3 regions of the Geobacillus sp. GHH01 genome follow, and region 1 is predicted to be linked to each of the others. Evidence: predicted binding sites of a transcription regulator. Region 1 holds the regulator's gene; each other region holds the start of a gene.
The links. Region 1 encodes Rex, which represses fermentation and respiration genes when NADH is low (regulators of the CRP and FNR family bind a similar motif). Its sites were predicted from a motif close to TTGTGAAATATTTCACAA; they were not measured.
Positions count from the first base shown of each region.

Region 2: the regulator Rex is predicted to act here: its motif matches at 3,696-3,713, upstream of GHH_RS03515 (DUF2249 domain-containing protein).
Region 3: the regulator Rex is predicted to act here: its motif matches at 3,497-3,514, upstream of nsrR (nitric oxide-sensing transcriptional repressor NsrR).

Region 1 is NC_020210.1:252,450-260,365, reverse strand. It holds gene GHH_RS01430 (hypothetical protein) at 1-272, shown strand, start outside; gene groL (chaperonin GroEL) at 441-2,057, opposite strand; gene groES (co-chaperone GroES) at 2,162-2,446, opposite strand; gene GHH_RS01415 (CPBP family intramembrane glutamic endopeptidase) at 2,802-3,536, shown strand; gene GHH_RS01410 (YdiK family protein) at 3,533-3,712, shown strand; gene tatC (twin-arginine translocase subunit TatC) at 3,894-4,637, opposite strand; gene tatA (twin-arginine translocase TatA/TatE family subunit) at 4,658-4,810, opposite strand; gene GHH_RS01395 (redox-sensing transcriptional repressor Rex) at 4,828-5,469, opposite strand; gene moaC (cyclic pyranopterin monophosphate synthase MoaC) at 5,485-5,973, opposite strand; gene GHH_RS01385 (ABC-F family ATP-binding cassette domain-containing protein) at 6,070-7,916, shown strand, end outside.
Region 2 is NC_020210.1:684,283-692,198, reverse strand. It holds gene GHH_RS03525 (nitric-oxide reductase large subunit) at 240-2,603, opposite strand; gene GHH_RS03520 (Crp/Fnr family transcriptional regulator) at 2,836-3,528, shown strand; gene GHH_RS03515 (DUF2249 domain-containing protein) at 3,765-4,013, shown strand; gene GHH_RS03510 (DUF2249 domain-containing protein) at 4,000-4,209, shown strand; gene GHH_RS03505 (hypothetical protein) at 4,206-5,456, shown strand; gene GHH_RS03500 (metal-sulfur cluster assembly factor) at 5,479-5,781, shown strand; gene GHH_RS03495 (Fic family protein) at 5,973-6,722, shown strand; gene GHH_RS03490 (hypothetical protein) at 6,803-7,048, opposite strand; gene GHH_RS03485 (heavy metal translocating P-type ATPase) at 7,255-7,916, opposite strand, start outside.
Region 3 is NC_020210.1:1,766,539-1,774,454, reverse strand. It holds gene GHH_RS08760 (aminotransferase class V-fold PLP-dependent enzyme) at 1-428, shown strand, start outside; gene GHH_RS08755 (acyl-CoA dehydrogenase family protein) at 533-1,711, shown strand; gene speE (polyamine aminopropyltransferase) at 1,785-2,660, opposite strand; gene nsrR (nitric oxide-sensing transcriptional repressor NsrR) at 2,988-3,431, opposite strand; gene hmpA (NO-inducible flavohemoprotein) at 3,604-4,839, shown strand; gene purU (formyltetrahydrofolate deformylase) at 5,065-5,967, shown strand; gene GHH_RS08725 (helix-turn-helix transcriptional regulator) at 6,081-6,455, shown strand; gene GHH_RS08720 (AAA family ATPase) at 6,582-7,457, shown strand; gene GHH_RS08715 (nitric oxide reductase activation protein NorD) at 7,468-7,916, shown strand, end outside.

The DNA of each region.
Region 1 (7,916 bases):
GCGGAGTCGTGGCCGACGCTGCCGCCCCGCCGCTGCTCGTGAAAAACATGAATCCCCATCCGGTTGCCCCTGGGGCAAAATTACACCTCCAATTTGACGACCGCCCGTTGACGATCGAAGCGGGTGTATGGAACGGCGGAGATGCCGACTGGCGCCCGGTGCAAAACGGAATCATTACTCTTCCGGAAAAGAAAGGGGCATACATTTATGCCATTCACGCCTCTTGGAAAAAAGGGGATGCGATTTATGCGTTTTTCATTGAGGTGCGATAACTAGCACAGCGGAGGAAAAGGTGCAATAGAATAGCGATATGAGGGAGAAACAACAGCTGCCCTTCACCCGATCAGCGGCTGTAAGAACACCTGGCTGAGGCATATATAGTCAAAAAGAAAAAGAACACCGGGGAACTCCCCCGGTGCTCCAAGGCTTTTGCGGCGAGATTACATCATGCCGCCCATATCCGGCATGTTGTTGTTGCCTTTGTTTTCTTCCGGTTTGTCGGCAACGACCGCTTCTGTCGTCAAGACCATTGCGGCGACAGATGCAGCGTTTTGCAGCGCCGAACGAGTGACTTTCGTCGGGTCAACGATACCAGCTTCGATCATGTCGACCCATTCACCTGTTGCCGCATTGAAGCCGATGCCCGGTTTTTCGTTTTTCAGGCGCTCAACGATGATCGAGCCTTCCAGACCAGCGTTTTGCGCGATTTGACGAACCGGTTCTTCGATCGCGCGCAATACGATTTTCACGCCGGTTGCTTCATCGCCTTCCGCTTCGATGGCAGCGACTTTGTTGTAGATGTTCATGAGAGCCGTGCCACCGCCGGCGACAATGCCTTCTTCAACAGCCGCACGAGTCGAGTTGAGCGCGTCTTCGATGCGCAGTTTGCGTTCTTTCAATTCTGTTTCTGTTGCCGCCCCAACTTTGATGACCGCTACGCCGCCAGCCAATTTCGCCAAGCGTTCTTGCAGTTTTTCGCGGTCGAATTCGGACGTCGTTTCTTCAAGCTGCGCACGGATTTGGTTGATGCGCGCTTTGATGCGCTCCGAATCGCCAGCGCCTTCGACGATCGTCGTCGTTTCTTTCGTAACAACAACTTTCGACGCACGGCCGAGCGAAGCGATCGTTGTCGATTTCAGTTCGCGGCCGAGCTCTTCGGAGATGACTTCACCGCCCGTTAAAATCGCGATGTCTTCGAGCATCGCTTTGCGGCGGTCACCGAAGCCAGGCGCTTTGACAGCTACCGCATTGAACGTGCCGCGCAGTTTGTTGACAACAAGCGTCGCCAATGCTTCGCCTTCAACATCTTCCGCAATGATCAAGAGCGGACGGCCTTGTTGCACGACTTGCTCAAGAACAGGCAACAGCTCTTGGATGCTCGATACTTTTTTGTCCGTAATCAAGATGTACGGATTTTCGAGAACGGCTTCCATTTTTTCCGTATCCGTAATCATGTACGGCGAAACGTAACCGCGGTCGAATTGCATCCCTTCGACAACGTCGAGTTCTGTCGTGAAGCCTTTCGATTCTTCGAGCGTGATGACGCCGTCGTTGCCGACGCGTTCCATCGCTTCAGCGATCAATTGACCGACTTCTTCATCAGCAGCCGAAATCGCAGCCACTTGGGCGATCGACTCTTTCCCTTTGATCGGTTTGGAGATGGCTTTTAATTCTTCAACAGCAACCGCAACCGCTTTTTCAATCCCGCGGCGGATGCCCATCGGATTGGCACCAGCAGCCACGTTTTTCAAGCCTTCGCGGATCATCGCTTGAGCCAATACCGTAGCGGTTGTTGTACCGTCCCCAGCGATGTCGTTCGTTTTGCTGGCGACTTCAGCGACCAATTTCGCGCCCATGTTTTCAAACGGGTCTTCGAGTTCGATTTCTTTCGCGATTGTTACCCCGTCATTCGTGATGAGCGGCGAACCGAATTTTTTCTCCAATACGACGTTGCGGCCTTTCGGACCTAATGTGACTTTCACTGCGTCTGCAAGTTTGTCCACCCCGCGCAACATCGCACGGCGCGCTTCTTCGCTGAACTTGATTTGTTTTGCCATACCCCGTTACCTCCTTATGAAATTGTTGGACTGCGTGCCACAAGTTAAGTATCCGATTAAGTACCCAGTATGTTTTCGGAATGTTTATGTGATGAACGCATATATTAGCGGATGACAGCCAAAATATCGCTTTCGCGCAAAATTAAGTATTCTTTGCCGTCGTATTTCACTTCTGTGCCCGCATATTTCGAGAAGATAATGCGGTCGCCAACTTCGACTTCCGGCGCGATGCGTTGGCCGTTATCGAGCACGCGGCCTGCACCGACAGCGACAACGCGGCCTTCTTGCGGTTTTTCTTTCGCCGTATCCGGCAGCACAATGCCGCTAGCCGTTTTTTCTTCTGTTTCCACGACTTCAATGACAATGCGATCGCCTAATGGCTTCAACACGGGAAACGACCTCCTTAACGATAGTTTTCGCCGTTCTTATTAGCACTCATCACTATCGAGTGCTAACACACTTATAATATTAATGAACTTCTTTCCGTTTTGCAAGTAGGAAATGCAAAAAAATAACTGTTTTTCTCTCCTAAAGAAGAAAGAGCAAAAGGAGCCGGTTGTTTTGCCTCTACTCCCCATCCGCGCGGAGCTCATTTTCATTATTTCACATTCCTCGGACTGATAAACGGCTCCGGTTAATTTTTTTACGGCGGTGAGGTGGGATGCGAGGATGCAGTTTTCTTACTATTTTCGCCATACATGTGCTACAATACGGATATAATTTGAAATAAAAGGGGTAGAGGGTTTGAAACGCAACCACTGGTACGTCATCATCACGTATATCGTCATGCAGCTGTCCGCCTTTGTCGGCGTGCCGCTTCTTCGCGCCCTCGGCGTCGGCCAAGGAACGGAAAGCCGCCTCGAAGCCGCCAAACTGGCTTCCGGGTATTGGGCGATCATTAGTTTCCTGCTCGCTTTTGTCATTATCCTATGGCTGCTCCGCGGTGACCGCAACGAACGAATGATGCGGCGGCTGCCGCTTGGTTCCTCGTGGATGTGGGCGGTCTTGGGCGTCTTTTTGGCGCTCACGGCGCAAAGCATCGCCGCCAACATCGAATGGCGGTTGCTCGGCATCAAACCAGGGTCGGAAAATACAAGGCAAATCATCGATATCATCCGCCTGACGCCGCTGCTTATCGTCGTCACCTCCGTCATCGGCCCGATTTTGGAGGAGATTATCTTCCGCAAAATCATTTTCGGCTCGCTTTATGAAAAATACAACTTTTGGCTTGCTGCGCTTGTCAGTTCGCTCTTGTTTGCCCTTGTCCATATGGAGCCGGAACATTTGCTTCTGTACACATCCATGGGGATGGTATTCGCGTTTTTATACGCGAAAACCGGACGCATTTTCGTGCCGATTTTCGCCCATGTCGCCATGAATACGTTCGTCGTCGCCATGCAGACGCTGTTGGCCGACGAGATTGAGAACATGATGCGCCAGTCCGAGCTGCCGCTCGCCGTTTGGAGGGTTTGGCTATGATGCGAAACCCTCAGCTGTTTTCGCTTCCGTATTTCGTCTTAGGCTCAATGTTTACGTATTTGGCCATCGAAAGTGCTCATGAAACGGTTTGGAACGTCTCCACCATCGCTTTAGCGGCGCTCGCTGCCTTTGATTTCGGCACCGCCCTTCGCCTTCTTTTCGCCTCAAAACGCTGACCCCTTCCCGTGATTCGGACGGGAAGGGACCAGAACATCAGTCTCATGACGGCGATCATATCGTGAAAATGGAAACAAAAAACAAGAGGCCGGCCTCAAAGTCCTGTCTTGTGGCTTTTGAGACGGCCCCTTCGTTTGGCCCGGCCTTGCTCGCTTTCCTCTCAATGTTTTTCGTCCCGCCTCACTCATTGCCTTCCTCCTCGGCTGCTCGCTGCGCTTTCCGATAGCCGATGCGCGCCACCCAAATGCTTCCTTCATACAAAATGGTGAGCGGAATCATGACGATCACTTGCGACAGCACATCCGGCGGCGTAATGACCGCCGCTAAAATAAGCAGCGCCAAATACGCATACTTGCGGATGCGAACAAGAAGCTGCGGCGTAATAAGCCCTAAGCGGGTGAAAAACAACACGACGATCGGCAGCTGAAACACGATGCCAAACGGCAGCACGAGCTGAAGCAAAAACTGAAAATATTCATTAATGCCGATCATTTGTTGAACCCCTAGTTGGTCAGCCAGCTGGCTCATAAATCGAACGACAAACGGAAACAAGACGAAATAAGCGAAGCTGACGCCTGCTAAAAAAAGAACGATCGACGCCGGGATATAGCTTAACGTCACTTTCCGCTCTTTTTCATACAGACCGGGGCTGACAAACGCCCAAATTTGATACAACAGCACCGGAGCCGACAGCACAGCCGCGATGACAAAGGCAAACTGAAAATACACTTTAATCGGATCGGTGAGGCGGAAGGCGTTCATGGTCAAATGCTTCGCCTCGGCCGTTCGCTGCAAATACAAAATGACATCATCGACAAAAAAGAAACTAACGACAAGCGCCGCAGCAAAAAAGATGAGCACGATGATGAGCCGTTTTCGCAGTTCACCCAGATGCTCATACACCGACATTTCTTTGTCATTCATTGTTTCTCCATCCTGCCTTGTCATCGGTCGGTTTTCGTTTCTTCGTCATCAGCGAGCCCTTTTGTGGCGTCTTTAAACTCGCGAAGCGACTGGCCGAACGACCGCCCCAACTCCGGCAGCTTTTTCGTGCCAAACAGCAACAAAATTGCAGCAACGAGCAACAAATATTTCATGTGTTGTTCTCTCCTTTTTACGATGGCGATGGATAGTTTTTCAAAAAATAGACGAGCGACTGCAGCTCAATGGCTAAATCGATATGATGGACGCGAATATGGTTCGGCACGTTCAACCGCGCCGGAGTAAAGTTTAAAATGCCTTTAATTCCTTGCGCGACAAGGCGGTCGGTCAGCGCTTGAGCCGCGGCGGCCGGCACGGTTAAAATGGCGACCGGGATGTTTTCGTGAAGCCGCTCCTCCAACTCATCGAGATGATAGACCGGCACCCCGCCGACTGTCGTCCCTACTTTCCGCTCATCGACATCAAACGCCATCACGATTTTCGTATTGTTGTTTTTCGAAAAATTATAGTTTAAAAAGGCGGTGCCTAAATTGCCGACGCCAAACAAGGCGACTTCGGTCACCTCATCCTCTTCAAGCGTCCGGCGGAAAAACGACAACAAATAATTGACATTATACCCGTATCCCTTTTTGCCAAGCGCGCCAAAATAGGAGAAATCACGGCGGATCGTCGCCGGATCGACTTTCACCGCCTCGCTCAACTCGGCAGAGGAGACGCGTTGCTTGCCGGAAGCGTGCAAGTTTTTCAAAAACCGATAGTAAAGCGGCAGCCGTTTGGCGGTTGCCTGCGGAATTTTCGGTTGTTCGTTGCTCATGATCTCATCCCCTAGCTAATCGGTTTTCCGTCGGTAATGGCCAGACTTCCCGCCCGTTTTTTCGACCAAATACGTCGGACCGATGACCATTCCTTTATCAAGCGCCTTGCACATATCGTACACTGTCAACGCACAGACCGAAGCGGCCGTCAGCGCTTCCATTTCCACTCCTGTGCTCCCTTTCGTTTTCACCGTTGCCGTGATGACGAGCTTATGCGCTTCTCCATCGTTTTCCCAAGCAAAAGCAATGTCCACACCCTTTAACATAAGCGGGTGACACATTGGAATAAGGTCAGCTGTCTTCTTCGCCGCCATCACCCCCGCCACTTGAGCGACGGCGAGCACATCCCCTTTCTCGATCGCATTGCTCGTCATTTTTTCGTAAATTTCCCGGCTGACAGTCACGCTCGTTTGCGCCACAGCCACTCGCACAGTATCTTCTTTGTGCGTAATATCAACCATTTTCGCGCGCCCTTGTTCATTGAAATGAGTGAACGATGACAATACAATCTCCTCCATTTATACACTATACACGATTTTTCATCATTCGTCTTTGACCGTTTTCGCGACTTGCGTTAAACTATTCGCGAGGTGACGGACATGATCATTTTGCAAGTGCACGGGCTCACGAAATATTTCGGCGCTGACCTTATTTTATCGAATATAAAACTAGAAATACAGTCCCGCGACCGAATCGCCCTTGTCGGCCGCAACGGAGCGGGAAAATCGACATTGTTGAAAATCATCGCCGGTGAACTCTCTTTCGACAGCGGCAAAATCATCAAACCAAACCATATCAAAATCGGCTATTTGGCGCAAAACAGCGGGCTCGACTCGCCGCGTTCCATTTGGGACGAAATGCTTGAGGTATTCACCCCGCTTCTAGGACTCGAAAAACAGCTCGCCGAACTCAGCATGCAACTCGGCGACCCGGACGTACTCGCCGATCCCGCTCGCTATGAAAAAACGCTGAAAATGTATGACGAGCTGCAAGAACAATACAAAGAACAAGGCGGCTACCAATACGAAGCCGACATCCGCTCCGTTTTGCACGGGCTGCAGTTTTCCTCATATGATTATAAAACTACGCCGGTCTCGTCGTTAAGCGGCGGACAGCGGACGCGGCTTGCCCTTGGGAAATTGCTGTTGTCCAAGCCGGATTTATTGATTTTGGACGAGCCGACGAACCATTTGGATCTTGAGACGCTTGCCTGGCTGGAGCAGTACTTGCAAGCCTATCCCGGTGCCGTCCTGGTTGTTTCCCACGACCGCTACTTTTTAGACAAAATCGTCACCGACGTATACGAACTGTCGAATGCCACGCTCAAACACTATGCCGGCAACTACAGCCGCTATTTGGAGTTGCGGGCCGAGCAATACGAACAAGAGTTAAGACGGTACGAGAAACAGCAAGAAGAAATCGCCCGACTCCAAGACTTCATCCAGCGCAACATCGCACGTGCCTCGACGGCCAAACGGGCGCAAAGCCGGCGAAAGCAACTGGAAAAAATAGAACGGCTCGAACGGCCTGTCGGCGATGAAAAATCAGCCTCCTTTTCGTTCTCGATCGATCGACCGAGCGGCTATGAAGTGCTCACCGCTGAAGACATAGCCGTTGGCTATGACGACGGTGCACCCATCATCCGCCAAATCAGCTTCCGCATCACGCGCGGCGAAAGCGTCGCCCTAGTCGGGCCGAACGGCATCGGCAAGTCGACATTGCTGAAGGCGATCGCCCGAAAACTCCCTATCCAAACAGGAGAGCTCCGCTACGGCGCAAACGTCCAAATCGGCTATTACGATCAAGACCAAGCTGATTTGTCATCGAACAAACGGGTGCTTGACGAGCTGTGGGACGCCTACCCCGAAAAGACGGAAAAAGAAATTCGCACCGTGCTCGGCAACTTCCTGTTTTCCGGCGATGACGTTTTAAAACCGGTCTCCGCTTTAAGCGGCGGGGAGAAAGCACGCCTTTCGCTCGCCAAGCTGATGCTGCAAAAAGCAAATGTCCTTCTTTTGGACGAACCGACAAACCATCTCGACCTTGACAGCAAAGAAGTGCTCGAGCAAGCGCTCATCGACTACCCGGGAACGATTTTGTTCGTTTCCCACGACCGCTATTTCATCAACCGAATCGCAACAAAGGTGTTTGAACTTTCCAGCGGAGGCCTAACGGAATACTTAGGCGACTATGATTACTACATCGCCAAAAAAGAAGAAATGCGCGAATTGGCGCTCCTGAACGTCCGCCCGACAGAAACGGCAAGTGATTCTGCCAAAACGACATACGAGCAAGAAAAAGAGGAAAAAAAACGACGGCGCCAGCGCCAACGCCGCTTGGATGAAATCGAAGCCGAGATTGCAGCGCTTGAAGCACAAATCGCTGAGATCGAGCAAAAACTTTGTGATCCATCCGTTTACGGCGACTATGAGACAATGCAACGATT
Region 2 (7,916 bases), 430 kb from region 1:
CATTTCGTGAACTACATGAGCCATATGATCCAGTGGAATGATATCGCCTGGCAACGTGAGATGATTCATGGTACACTCTTCAAAAATTATGATGATGTTTCATAAACAAATCGCTCCTTTTCCGGCGATAGCGGTTATGATAACTCTATTCTGCCAGAAAACGAACGATTCTCTTCTATTTTCGTGTAAAAACGGGCTAATCCCAAAACGCATTCGCGTTTTGGGTCAGCCCGTTTTTGTTATTCTTCCTCCGCCAAATTCGCCGCCGGCAGCTCTTCCCCTTCGCCGTGAGTTGGTTTGCGCAAATGGAACATCGCTTTGATGGCAAAGACAAGCAAGGCGGCGACGCCGATTAAAAAGATCGTATCCGGAACGAAGCGGACAAGCAGCAAATTTTGTACGACATCTTGTTGCAAAAACGAAGGCGAACGAGACGCCCAATAGCCGTGTTCAAACGCTTCTTTGATTTGCAGCACCCCAACCGGGAGAAGCGTGATGAGAACCATGCCAGCCAGGCCGATGTTCAGCATCCAGCAAGAGAATTTCAGCCATTTGTCGTTCCATGCTTCCGGTTTGACGATGTTGCGCAGCGAGTAAAGAAGCACGGCGATCGCAAACATGCCGTACACGCCCATCATCGCCGCATGGCCGTGGGTCGGCGTTAAGAATTGCCCGTGTTCAAAGTAGCTGACCGCCGGCAAATTGATGAGAAAGCCGAACACCCCGGCGCCGACCAAGTTCCAGATCGCTGTGGAGATCAAAAACCAGAATGTTGCTTTATACGGGAAGTTGACTCCGCCGTCGCGCATCATTTTGTATTGCTCGTACGCTTCCAAAATAAGGAGCGTGAGCGGAATCACTTCGAGCGCCGAGAACACGGCGCCAAGGGCGATCCAGATTTCCGGTGAACCGTTGTAGTAATAGTGGTGGCCGATGCCGATCACACCGCTGCCCAATAAAATCGTAAATTGGAAATAAAGCGCCCGGACGGTCGATGTTTTCGTCACAAGCCGCATTTGAACGAGCAAGAACCCGATGACGACAACGGCGAACACTTCAAAAATGCCTTCCACCCATAAGTGGATGATCCACCAGCGCCAAAAGTCCGCCATCGTAAAGTTCGTATCCGGTTCGATAAAGAACGCGAAGATGTAAAAGAACGGAACGGCGATGGCCGAATAAAACAGCAAGTGAATGAGCCCGCCTTTGTCGCTTTCTTGCTTCAGCCCTCGTTTGACGCCGCGGAAGACGATGAACAGCCAAAGCAGCATGCCCACGACTAAAATGATTTGCCAAACGCGGCCGAGCTCGATATATTCCCAACCTTGATGGCCAAGCAGGAACCATTCGTTTCCTAAGTAGCCGTTGACGCCGAGCCATTGGCCGATCATGCTGCCGCCGACAAGCACGACAAGCGCCCAGAAGAGCAGATCGACGAGCAGCCCTTGCTTTTTCGGCTCTTGCCCGCCGACAAGCGGCGCGATGAAAATCCCCATGCCAAGCCAAGCGGTGGCAATCCAGAAAATCGCCAGCTGCAAATGATATCCTTTGGCGATGTTAAACGGCAACAGGTCATGGATCCATTTGATGCCAAAGAAGCTGTCCGGTTCCGTATAGTAGTGGGCGAGCAGCGCCCCGAACATCGCTTGCACGAAAAAGAGCGCGGCGACGACAACGAAATATTTGCCCGCTTTCACTTGCGACGGAGTAAGCGGCTGCCGCCGCAAGTCGATGACCGGAAACTTCCCTTCAGCATACGCTTCTTGCATGCTTAGTTGATAACGGTGGAAGACGTACAAAATGATCCCGATGAACAAAATCAAAATCGTGACGCTCGCGCCGCTCCACCATACCGCGGAAAAGGACATCGTATTGCCAGCGTCTTCATAGTACGGCCAGTTGTTGGTGTATGTGATCTTGTCTCCAAGTCTTGGCGTGCTAGACAGCCAGGCGGTCCAGAAGAAAAAGTCGGCAATTTGCTTGATTTGGTCGCCATCCGCCACCCAGGCACGGTTTGATTTTGGCATGTCGCTTTCTTTGATCAATCCTTTTTTCAATCCCCAACCGTCGCCATTTGTGAAGACATCGCGGTAGTAGTCGCGCACTTTTTCCAACCCGTATACTTGCGCATCCGTCAGGACGAGAACATCCGTAACCGGGTTGTAGCGGTTTTTTCGCATTTCCTTGATGACTTGTTCGCGGATGATCGTTTTCTCATCGTCGGTTAAATCGGCAAACGGTTTGTGATACCGCTCTTTTGCTTTGTAATCTTGCATGCCTTCCGTATAAATTTTCAACGCTTCCGCCGTATAGTCCGGCCCCATATACGATCCGTGTCCAAGCACGGTTCCGTAATCCATCAGCCCGTATTTTTGGAAGACGGCCTGCCCGCCGATGATCGTTTCTTTCGTCATCAACACTTGGCCGTCTTCACTGCGCACTTCCTTCGGCCTTGGCGCCATTTCTTTAAAAATCCAATACCCGCCGACAAGCAGGACGGTAAAGCTGATCACAATAGTGAAAATGAGAATCGATTTGAGAAAACTGTTGGTCGTTTGCCGCCCCGGCCGCATGTTGGGGCGAACGGATCGATGAACTTCCATATGAGACAACCTCCTTCTCGTTTGTTCGCCCCCATTGTAGCGTGCTGAACCGAGGACGGTTTGTGAGCTGGGGCAAATGTCTGTTATGATTTATATCACAGCTTTATGGCGTGGGAATGTATACAATGAAGGCAGAAAAGGCCAAACGACGCGGATGTTCAAAAAGAGAAAAGCATTGATGTTCCGTTGGCAGCTGTCACACGTTTGTCACATTTCCAAAGGAGAGAACGCCATGGCGAACCATTGGATGAAAGACCGCTTAAAAGCTGTTCCGTTGTTTCGTGAACTGTCCGATTACGAGCTTGATTCGCTGGTTGCCATTTCCCACGTGCGCGTTTACAAGCCGCGGACGTTCGTCTTTATGCAAGGCGATCCGCTCGAGCGAGTCTATTTCATTCATTCCGGCACGGTAAAAATTTATAAAACGGACTTCAGCGGGAAAGAGCAAATCATCTCGATTTTGCAGACGGGAGAAATGTTTCCGCATGCCGGCTTTTTCTTAAAAGGCACCTATCCGGCCCACGCCGAAGTGGTCGAGGAAGCGACATTGATCGCGATCCCGATCCACGATTTCGAACAAGTGCTGATGGCGAGCCCTGAACTTTGCATAAAACTGTTCCGCGTCATGGGCGAAAAAATCGTCGACTTGCAAAACCGGCTTGAGGCGCAAGTGCTCCATAATACGTACGAACAAATCGTGCTGCTTTTGTTGCGGTTGACGCGCACGAACGCCGTCAAGCAAGGGAAATGGCATCGGCTCACCGCCCATGTGACGAACCGCGAGCTGGCCAACATGATCGGCACCGCCCGGGAAACGGTGAGCCGCACGTTGAGCCAGCTGAAACGGAAAGGGCTGATTGACGTCGACGAACACGGCTTTTATTTGATTGACCGCGAAGGGCTCGAACAAGAAATCTTTTTCTAACTCCTTTTCCCCATCGTCCGGCACCGGTCGGGATGCGCAATGGAGCTGATGGGTTTTCCTTTCAAACACTTGGGCAAGCCCATCTTTCTGAAACATGCTATTCCGCCCTTTCAAACGAAGACGAAACCTTTTTTCCAAAGTGGAATATGTCATGTTTCGGCCGAAAGATGTGAGCTATATCACAACATTCCTCAGTGAAAATGATTATCATGATAGTCAAAAAGGAGGGAAAGCGCATGGGTGTGACGATTGAACTCGATGTGCGCGAAGATTTGCGGCAGAAACGTGAGCCGTTTGAAAAAATTATGAACGCCATTAAGCCGCTCAAACCGGGCGATACGTTCATTTTGCACGCTCCATTCAAGCCGCTGCCGCTGTTTCCGATTATGAAAGCGAAAGGATTTACGTACGAGGCCGAACAAATCGAGAAAAAACATTGGAGAGTAACGTTTGTCAAACAGGGGGAGACCGATGATCCTCGATAACCGCGGACTCGAGCCGCCGCAACCGATGATGCGGACGCTAGCCGCCCTCGCCAAACTCAACCAAGGCGAAACGTTGACGATCATCAACGACCGCCGCCCGATGTTTTTGTACGAGCAGCTTGATGAGCTCGGCTACCGGCACGAGACGGTCGCACGCGAAGACGGCAGTTTTGAAATCCGCATTACGAAAGGATGAGCAACGTGTTTCCTACTCGCACGGGGACAGAAACAGACGTCCGTCTTCCGTTCTCGTTTATCATGTTCGCCGTGTTGGCGTTCGCCGCGTCGCAGCTTATGTTGCTTGGAGCGATTCCCTCACTTAGCAGCGGCGCGTTCCGGTTGCCGTTCGTGTGGGCGGCGGCCCACCTGGCGTTGCTTGGCTTTGCGTTGATGACGGCCATGGGGGCGATGTATCAGCTCGTTCCGGTCGCCTTTTTGACGCCGATTTGGAGCGAGCGGCTCGGCTTTTGGCAATTTGCAGTGACAGCGGCCGGCATTGTCGCATTTGCCGTAAGCCTGGCGGCGGCGCCAAACCGGGCGTTTCTTCCCAGCTTGTTGCTTTTGCTTGGCATCATCCTATTCGTCTGGCAAATGGCGATGACGTTAAGAAAACAAGAAACGAAAAACGTCATGACCCTCTTTGTCGCCACATCGCTGTTGTTTTTGCTGCTGACGGCGGCGGCCGGAGGGCTCTTGGCGTTTCACTTTTTCGCCGCCAAAGGCGCTAACAGTCATGAAGTGGTGTTCGGGCTGCATGTGCTGTTTGGGCTGTGCGGCTGGTTCACACTGCTCATCATAGGCTTTTCGTACAAAATGGCGCCGATGTTCTCGCTCGCCCACGGCTTTTCGCTGCGGCCGGCGCGTTACGTCTATGCGCTGTACATCAGCGGGATTGCGGTGGCGTTCGCCAGCTTATTCTTGCGAAGCCACGCATGGCTTGCAGCCGGTGCAGCCTTGCTCATGAGCGGATTCGTTGTTTTCGCCTGGCATATCCGCGCCATTTTGCAAAAGCGGATGAAAAAAACGCTTGACCGCCCGTTCCGCTTTTCGCTTTCGGCCATCGTCATCGGCCTTGCGCTGCACGTTGCCGCCTTTGCCGCCATCGTTGTCGGCAGCGGACGGCTGCTTGGCATCATTGTTTATCTATTCATTGTTGGCTGGATCCTGTTTAGCATCATCGGCTATTTGCTCAAAATCGTGCCGTTTTTATGGTGGACGCATCGCTACAGCGAAAAAGTCGGCCAACAAAACGTGCCGACGTTAAAGCAAATGATGAATGAGCGAGCCGTCACCGTCCAATGCCGCCTATGGCTCATCGCCCTCGCGCTGGCGGCTGTGGCGCTTGCTGTCGCGAGCGTGCCGCTGTTCGCCATCACTCAAGTGCTGTTGGCTGGATTAAGCGTTGCTTTTGCCGGAACGATTTTAACGGTCTTCCGAAAATAAGCGAATGAGGAGGAAAAGAACGATGGATGTCCGCAAACTTGCCATTCAACAGCTGAAAACGGTCCTTGATCCGGAGCTCGGCATTAACGTCGTCGATTTAGGGTTAATTTATGACTTAAAAATCGAAGATGGGCATATCAATGTCCTGATGACGCTCACGACCCCAGGCTGCCCGCTTCACGACTCGATCGCCCGCGGCGTCAAACGGGCGCTCGAACAAATCGACGGCATCCGCGACGTGCGCGTCCAAGTGACATGGAACCCGCCTTGGACGCCGGAACGGATGAGCGAAGAAGCGCTCCGTCAGCTTGGGCATTTTTCCTGAAACGGTCCACTTTTCCATCCCTTTTCGCCGTTCGCCCGTGTTGGGCGGACGGTTGTTTCATTGTCCTGCAACTGCTGAACACTCCCCGCCCTTTATTTTCTGTATCATATAGAAAAAACGAGAGCCATCGCTTGGCTATTTAAAGGAAAAACGAATCGAGGCCGCGAATCATATACCAAGAGGTGAGAGCGATGTTTGCTAAAATCGACGAGCTGAAACAACGGTTGGATGCGTTGCGCCCTTTGCCTCCAGGGTTGGTGAAAAACTTGCGGGAATCATTTCGGATCGAATGGACATACCATTCTAACGCCATCGAAGGCAATACGTTAACCTTGTTAGAAACAAAGCTAGTCGTAGAAGAAGGGATTACCATTGGTGGAAAACGACTCAAGGAACATTTGGAAGCGATTAACCATGCGGAGGCGATTGACTTTATTGAAGAGTTAGTCGCAAACAAAGAACATTTGACCGAGCACGTGTTGAAACAGGTCCATTATTTAGTATTAAAGAGCATTGACAATGAAAATGCCGGGAAATATCGAACATACAATGTGCGCATTTCCGGCAGCTCGTACACCCCCCCTCACTTTTTGCATGTACAAGATGAAATGAATCGATTGTTTTCTTGGTATGAAACGAATCAATATGCTCTTCATCCAATCGAACTGGCGGCTCGTTTCCATTTTCAGCTCGTATCCATTCATCCATTTGCTGACGGAAATGGACGAACTGCCCGCTTAATGATGAATTTCATTTTAATGCAGCATGGCTATCCGCCCGCTATTGTGAAAGCAAACCCAGAACAGCGCCGGAAGTATTACGAAGCGTTGGAAAAAGCGAGCGTCAAAGGTGAGGTCACTCCGTTCATTCAACTGATCGCCGCATGTGTCGAAGAAAGCTTGCGCCACTATTTGTACGCGTTAGGGATGGAAGACGAATGAAACAGTACAAGAAAAAGACACGGAAGTGGACATGATTCCGTGTCTTTCTTGCTCCAATTCTAAGGTTGGCATTTGATCGGCTATTCAAGCAACACGTTCCACAACCACGCCATCAAAGGAACGATGACAAAAAAAGCGAAGGCGATGTATCCGACATATCGAATCCACCGGGGAAATCCTCGCCAATCGAGGGCTTCCCGCTTCATCGCCCCTCCCGCAGCGATCCGATCCAACTCTTCGGTCGGCGAAAACACCCGGTCGTCCACCCGTTGAACCTCTTCTATCCGTTGCGTTTCATGCCTCTCTTCTTCTCGAGATCCCTTCATGACGCCCCCTCTTCCCTATGATTTTCCTAAACAGAACAAAACATCTAACAACCGCCATCCCAAACATCCAACCGAATCCGCTTTGCTGTTTTCCTCTGCATTATACCGTCTCTCGTTGTCAGAAAGCACCACTATTTTCCACGAAGGAGGACAAATCCCCCAGAGGGGCGGAAAACGGTCCGTTCCCCGTTGCCCGGAGCCCCCGTTCATTCCTTCACCCGCAGCAGGCGCATGCTGTTGAATGTCACGAGCAGCGTCGCGCCCATGTCGGCGAACACCGCAAGCCAAAGGGTGAGCCAGCCCGGGACGGCAGCCACGAGTGCCAGCACTTTAAGCCCTAAGGCGACGGCGATGTTTTGCCGGATGACGGCCAGCGTTCGGCGCCCAAGGCGGATCGTGTACGGAAGCTGGCGCAAATCATCGGCCATGAGCACAACATCGGCTGTTTCCAAGGCGGCATCCGTCCCCGCCCCGCCCATCGCCACACCAATATCGGCCGCGGCCAAGGCAGGGGCGTCATTCACCCCGTCACCGACCATGGCGGTTATGCCGCAGCGCTGTTTCAACTCGCGGATCGCCGAAAGCTTCTGTTCCGGAAGCAGCCCGGCGCGAATATCGGATACGCCCGCTTGGCGGCCAATGGCCTGTGCGGTTTGCTCGTGGTCGCCCGTCACCATCACCACTTCCGCCACTCCAAGGCGCCGCAGCGCGGCGACCGTTTCCGGTGCGGACGGCCGCAGTTGATCGGCCGCGGCGATAAGACCCAACAGCCGATCGGTCGTGCCGACGGCCATCACGGTTTTTCCTTCGTCTCGGAAGGCAGAGATTTGCTTTTCCGCTTCATCGGGCAACTTCCCGATCAAACTGG
Region 3 (7,916 bases), 1.5 Mb from region 1:
GCACTCCCGGCGTTCGCGTGCTTGAAGGACATCGGGACGACCGTCTTGGCATCATCTCATTTGTCATAGATGGATTGCATTACAACCTTGTTGTCAAACTGCTGAATGATCGCTTCGGCATTCAAGCGCGCGGCGGCTGTTCCTGCGCCGGACCATACGGCCACTATTTGCTTGGCATCGACAAGGAACAATCCGCTATGTTGCTTCAAGAAGTCAAAAACGGCAATCCTCTCGCCAAACCAGGATGGGTGCGTCTGTCGCTCCATCCTACGATGACGAACGAAGAAGTGTATGCGATCATCCGCGCCGTCCGTCAAATCGCCCGCTATGGCCGCCGCTGGCAGGAGGAATACGAGTACGATGCTGGGAAAAATGAGTTCGTCCACCGTGACGATGATCGGTACATTCGGCATTTCTTTCTCTTTTAAGCTTCCGAGAGCAAGGACGGTCATTTTCCCGTGCGTTTTTGTTTTCAGTCCTAGCCAGAACTCGGTACAATAAAGGCATCTTGACCAAAAGAAGGGGAGAACCGATGAACGAATTGTACCATTTGCTTGTGCGGACCGATCGGGAGCAACAATTGTACAACCAAGCGCGTCGCCTTGCGGAACGGTTTGCGGAAAGGGCGGCGCATGATGACGAACAGGCAACGTTTCCATTTGCCGATTTTGCCGATTTAAAAGAGGCTGGATTCCTTTCCTTGACCGTCCCGACTGAATACGGCGGCCAAGGGGCGTCGCTTTATGAGCTCGTGCTCGTGCAAGAGACGATTGCCCAAGGTTCTGGGGCAACGGCATTGTCGTTTGGTTGGCACGCCAGCATTCTCATGCGGCTGTTTTTGCTTCGCCGCTGGCCGGAGCCCGTTCTCACCCGTTTGGCGAATGAAGTCGTTTGCCGCCACGTGCTCATCAACAGCGCCCACTCTGAACGGACAACTGGCAGCCCGGCGCGCGGCGGTAAACCGGAAACGACGGCCGTCTTTCGCCATGGCCGCTTTGTGCTTCGGGGGCGAAAGACATTTGCATCGTTAGCCCCTGCGCTCGATTACGTCTTAATTTCCGCCACGATGGAAGACGGTCGGGTCGGTGAATTTCTCGTGCCGATGTCTGCTTCAGGCATTCGCATCGAACCGACGTGGAACACGCTTGGCATGCGGGCGACGCGCAGCGATGATCTTGTTCTTGAAGAAGTCGAAGTCGACCAAGAGGCGCTCGTAGAGACGCTTGGAGAAGCGAACGAAGCTGCTCCGGCGCAAGGATGGCTGTTGCACGTGCCGGCTTGTTACTTAGGCATCGCCATTGCGGCGCGCAATGAGGCGCTTCGCTTTGCCAAGACGTACCAGCCTAATACCCTGCCTCACCCAATCGCCTCGACGCCCGAAGTACAGCGGAAAATCGCTGAAATGGAATGGCGCCTCACCCATGCGCGCCATTTCCTGTACGCGGTCGCCGATTTATGGGATCGCTATCCGGAAAAACGGATGGAAATGAAAGAGGAGTTGGCAACAGCCAAATTGGTCGCCACCAATACCGCGCTTGAAGTCGTCGATTGGGCGATGCGCATTGTCGGCGGACAAAGCTTGTTTGCTGACAATCCGCTTCAGCGGCATTACCGTGACGTCCGCGCTGGGCTCTACAACCCGCCTGCTGACGACTTGACGCTTCAATGGCTTGCTAAGCGGGCATTGTCTCACAACCCACCTGCTCCATAAAACAGAACGGATTCAAGCAACACGAAAAAGCTGTCCCTGCTTTGTGGGGGACAGCTTTTTTGATGCCAAGCGGTTATTCCACCTCAAGCGCCGAACGCAAAAATGCCGGCAACGCGAAACATTGGCGAAAGATCCCATCGTTCACATATTTCGTGTCATTTGGAATGGTAGTCTGCACCGGAAAATCGAGCGGCCGTTTCGAGCCGATCGTAAAGCTCCACAACCCTCCTGGATACGTCGGCACCACGGCGGTGTACACAAGCACATGCGGGAACAGTTCGCGAATATTGCGGTACGTCCGCTTCAAAATATCCAGATGGAAAATCGGCGACTGGCTTTGGCAGACCATCAGCCCATCCGCTTTCAACGCGCGATGGACGTTGGCGTAAAACTCCGGTGAAAACAAGGCTTCCGCCGGGCCGACTGGGTCGGACGAGTCGATCATAATGACGTCGTAGACGCTTTCCTTCCCTTGCACAAACTTGACGCCATCATCATAAACAAACCGCACGCGCGGATCCGATAAGTTGCCGGAGACGGCTGGCAAATGCTCTTTGCACGCCCGGACGACTTTTTCGTCGATTTCCACCATGTCGATGGCTTCAAGATGAGCGTATTTCGCCGTCTCACGAGCTGCGCCGCAGTCGCCGCCGCCGATGATGAGCACCCGCTTCGCTTCCGGATGAAACTGCAGCGGCACGTGCGAAATCATTTCGTTATAAATATGGCCGTCAATCGAGGTCGTTTGCACGACGCCATCGAGTACGAGCATGCGGCCAAAATCGTACGAATCCAAAATCATCACATGCTGGTACTCGGACGGCTCGGCAAAAATCACCTCTTTGATTCGATAGCTGATTTTTAAGTTGTCGCGATCATCTTCGGTGAGCCAAAGCTCTCCATTGTCCATATGCAAGTAAGGTGGCAAAGCGTTTCCTTCGTGTTTCATTGTGACCTCCTTTAGTCATGCAGATGTTTTCACACCTTTCTAATCTTAATATATTCTTCGTCTTGTGGCAAACAAAGGGGATGTGATCGGCCGGTGCCGGACGTATTCATCCCGCCGCCCATGTTTGACGACTGGTTTCGTTTTTCCAACTGATGATCGTTCTTGCCGCCACATCCCGCGCAAAGGCCGAGCGCCAAGGTGCCAATCGCCGCAAAGGCCGCCATCGGTTTCGCATCATCCCGCGTCTTCCTTCCGTAGAGCGATGCTTAGTGATCGTGTGCCTGCCAAACGCCAAAAAACTCTCCAGCTTATAGCCAGAAAGTTTCCTCAACCGCGCCGCTCTTTCAATAAAGAACGAAGCGACGCTCGGTCTTCAAGCAAGTCGGCGAGCGTATACGCATCCAGCACACGCAAAAACGCCTCTAACGCCTCGTGAAGTGCGAAGCGAAGCCGACATACCGGCGTTAAGACGCACTCATTGCCGTGGGCGGCAAAACACTCGACAAGCGACAAGTTTTCCTCCGTTTCGCGAACAACCGCGCCGATGACAATCTCCGCGGGGCGTTTCGCAAGGCGGATTCCACCGTTGCGCCCACGGATCGTTTCAATGTAGCCGAGTTTGCCAAGCTCATAGACGATTTTGCTTAAATGATGCTCTGAAATGGAAAAGGCAGCGGCAATGTCTTTGATGTTTGTTTTTTCTTCTTCATCAAGCGCGCCTAAAAACAAGAGGACGCGCAAGGCGTATTCCGTATAGTTCGTCAACTGCATCGTGATTCACAACCTTTAAGCGACATTCTTGATCCCATTGTACCACACCTGATTCGAACGGAGAATTGTGAACAATTTATTAAAGATGTATTTGAAATATTGCTTTTTTCGCAGTGCTCATGGTTGAATAAAAGATGTATTAAAAATACATGTTTTACAAGGGGATGAAATCATGACAACGACAACGAAATTGCATCCAAAAACGATTGAAATTGTGAAATCAACGGTGCCTGTCTTGGAAACACATGGCGAACAAATTACGAAGCGGTTTTATGAACTCATGTTTTCCAATCATCCGGAACTGCTCCATATTTTCAACCACGCCAACCAAAAGCAAGGGCGGCAGCAACGCGCCTTGGCCGCAGCCGTGTATGCGGCAGCGCGCTATATCGACCAGCTTGATGCGATTTTGCCGGTTGTGCGGCAAATCGGCCATAAACACCGCAGCTTAGGAATCAAACCAGAACAATACCCGATCGTCGGAAAGCATTTGTTGCTGGCGATCAAAGACGTGCTCGGCGACGCCGCCACCGACGAAGTGATCACGGCTTGGGCGGAAGCATATGAAGCCATTGCGTCCGTTTTCATTCAAGTGGAAAAAGAGCTCTACGATGAGGCAGCGGCCAAACACGGAGGCTGGCGTGACTTTCGCCGATTTGTCGTCGTGAAAAAGGTGAAAGAAAGCGGCGTCATTACTTCGTTTTATTTGGAGCCGGAAGACGGCAAGGCCATCAGTGATTATTTGCCGGGTCAATACGTGAGCGTCAAACTGTCGATTCCGGGCGAGACGTATACGCATATTCGCCAATACAGCTTATCGGATGCACCTGGAAAAGGGTATTACCGCATCAGCGTCAAACGGGAAGCAGCTACAGCGGACAAGCCGGCCGGCATTGTTTCCAACTATTTGCATGATCATGTCCAAGAGGGCGACGTGCTCGAGCTTAGCGCTCCAGCCGGCGATTTTACGCTTGATTTGTCCAAAACGACGCCGGTTGTGTTCATCAGCGGCGGCGTCGGCATCACTCCGCTTTTGAGCATGGCGCATACGTTGGCCATCCGCCAACCGACCCGCCCAGCGGCGTTTTTGCATGCTGCTTTGAATGGCCGCGTGCACGCGTTTGACGAGGAGCTTCGGATGTTGGCGGAACGCCCGTCATTTTCTTATCATATTTGTTATGAGTCGCCATCCGACGAGGACCGCCTCCATCCACATTTTGGAAAAGAAGGGCGGATTGACCTTGCATGGATGCAATCCGTGATCCCGACGAAAGACGCAGACTTTTATTTCTGCGGCCCGGTGCCGTTTATGAAAACCGTCTATCGCGCTCTAAAACAATGGGGTGTGCCAGAGGAGCACATCCATTACGAATTTTTCGGCCCGGCCGGCGATTTGACGAAAGACTGAGAGAGGTTTTTCGCTTGCCAGGGGGCTGACCCCAAAGGGTCATTTTCCTTAACAAAACACAACATATTGTTTCTTAATGATTGTTTTATACCTATATACGGTAATAAGAAAGGGTGTCCCGATCCTTTTGGGACACCCTCCTTTTGTTATCTTCCCTGTTGGCAAGTTCATGAATTTTTTGTATGATGAATGGCAAGGAAAAGCAAGAAAAGGGAGAGACAACGCATGACGACATTTCGCCAACATCGCTGGCAATCATTTTTGCAAGGTTACGAGCAACGCGCTCGAATCCTTATTTCCTGCCCAGATCGCCCGGGCATCGTCGCGGCGGTGACGTCGTTTCTGTACGAACAAGGGGCGAATATCGTTGAATCGAGCCAATACTCGACTGACCCTGAGGGAGGGACGTTTTTTCTCCGCTTGGAGTTCGACTGTCCGAACATCGCCGAGCGAAAAGAAGAGATCGAAGCGGCGTTCGCCCCGATCGCTGCTGAATTTCAGATGCGTTGGCAGCTTCGGCTGCACAACGATATTCGGCGAATCGCGATTTTTGTCTCCAAAGCCGAGCATTGTCTGCTTGAACTTCTTTGGCAATGGCAGGCGGGAGAGCTGATCGCCGACATCGCCCTTGTCATCAGCAACCACCCCGACTTGCGCGAGACGGTCGAGTCGTTTGGCATCCCGTATGTGCATATTCCGGTGACGAAGGAAACGAAAGCGGACGCCGAAGCCGAACAAATCCGTCTGCTTCGTGACTATCAGATCGACACCATCGTGCTTGCCCGCTACATGCAAATTTTGTCGCCGGCGTTTGTCGCTGAATTCCCGGGACGGATCATCAACATCCACCACTCATTTTTGCCCGCCTTTATCGGCGCGCGTCCGTATGAGCGGGCGTATGAGCGCGGCGTCAAATTGATCGGCGCCACATCGCACTACGTCACCGACGATTTGGATGAAGGGCCGATCATTGAGCAGGACGTCGCCCGCGTGGATCACCGCCACCATCCGGACGACTTAAAGCGGATCGGCCGACTGATTGAAAAAACGGTGCTCGCCCGGGCGCTTCGGTGGCATTTGGAAGACCGGGTCATCATCCACGGAAACAAAACGATCGTGTTTTATTGAAACCAAGCGGGAGAGGATTTTTCCTTTCCCGCATGGTATAATGAAGACAAGCAGGATTTCGCCGCCCAAAGAGCGAAATTTCATCCGTAGGGAAGGAGGGAAAAAGCCTGCCTATGGGAGAAAAACGGACGCCCAGCGGTTTTCTGTTAAAACAACGTGCGTTTTTAAAATTGTATTTGATTACGCTCACCGAACAGGAGCGGCTCTACGGGCTGAAGCTGCTTGATGTATTGCGCCAAGAGTTCAAGCCGTTCGGCTACCGGCCGAACCACTCCGAAGTGTATAAGGCGCTGCACGATTTGATCGAAGACGGCATTTTAAAACAAGTGAAACAGAAAAAAGAGGGAATGAAGTACCAAGAAGTCGTCTACTATCGGTTCGCCGAGGGCGGACAGGAAAAGGCGAAGCTGTACAAACGCCAGCTCAAGGCGGAGCTTGATCGGTGCGCGGCGCTCATTCGCAAGGCGATTGAGGACAACTTCGGTTGAGAGCGCCTCGTTTTTTCTTTGTTATATTTACATAATATATTTATGGTCTAGTTCTTTTGTTTTGCGTCCCGCCGGGCGATCTAGTAGAATGAGAGGGGAAGATCGCCACAGAGAGGAAGTCAGAAGATGGGAACATGGCCGTTGACGGTCACGAAAGAAATGGAAAAGCGAAAAGAACTGTTCCGCCGCGATCCGGATCGCGCGTTGATTGGAGCGGGCGGGTACAAGGCGGCAGATGAGGCGATCGTGCACGATGCCGCCATTGCGCTCGCGCTTGGGAAAAACGTGCTCTTAAAAGGCCCGACCGGATCGGGAAAAACGCGGCTTGCTGAAACGTTGTCCGCTTTGTTTGGTCAACCGATGCACAGCATCAACTGTTCCGTGGACTTAGACGCCGAAGCATTGCTCGGTTTTAAGACGATCGTGCACAAAAACAGCCAGGCGGTGATCGAGTACGTGCCCGGACCCGTCATCCAGGCGATGACAAAAGGGCATTTGCTATACATTGACGAAATTAATATGGCGAAACCGGAAACGCTGCCGATTTTAAACAGCGTCCTTGACTACCGGCGGCGGCTCACCAATCCGCTGACTGGCGATGTCGTACAGGCGAAACCGACATTTGGCGTCATCGCCGCGATCAATGAAGGCTATATTGGCACCGTACCGCTCAATGAGGCGCTCAAAAACCGGTTTGTCGTCATCAATGTGCCGTATGTGCAAGGAGAAACATTAAAATCGGTATTGTTGGCGCAAACTACATTAACGGATGAAACGTTGATCGATCGTTTCGTCGCCCTGTCGGCGGATCTGCTTGCGCAGGTGCGAAACGGACAAATCGCCGAGGAAGCGGCTTCGGTGCGCGCTTTGTTGGATGCGTGCGATTTGGCGGCATACATGCCGCCATTGCGGGCCATTGAGCGAAGCATCGTCGATAAGCTTGACGATGAACGGGAACGGGCGGCGGTGCGCAACATCGCCGAAACGTGGTTTGACGAATAGGAGGCTCGGCATGGAGCGGTTTATGATGTTCAATGACCGAACGGTCGACTCGAGTTTGGTCATGCAGCTTTCTGACCTCGCCCAAACGCTCATGCGCCGCCGCGACGTTGCCATCCAGTTCGCCGCCCATTCCGGCGTGCATTGTGTCAAGCCGGTCGTTTACGTCAGCCATTTTTGGGATGGGTATCCACCATTGGAGCGAGAAACGGCAATGAAAAGCGACGTCGGCTTGCGCATCATCGGCACGTATCGGCACACCGACCGATTGGCGGTTCGCGCCTTCCGACATGCGGTGGAATCCCGACCGCTCTCCAAGCTTTCCAAACAGCTGTTTACATTCGCTGAAGATCTTCGCTTGGAAGCCGTCTGCGAGCGGGAACGTCCCGGGATGAAGCGATGGTTCCGCACGCGCCGCCGCATGTACCGCCGCTACTTCACTCAGCAATGGCAAGCAAACAG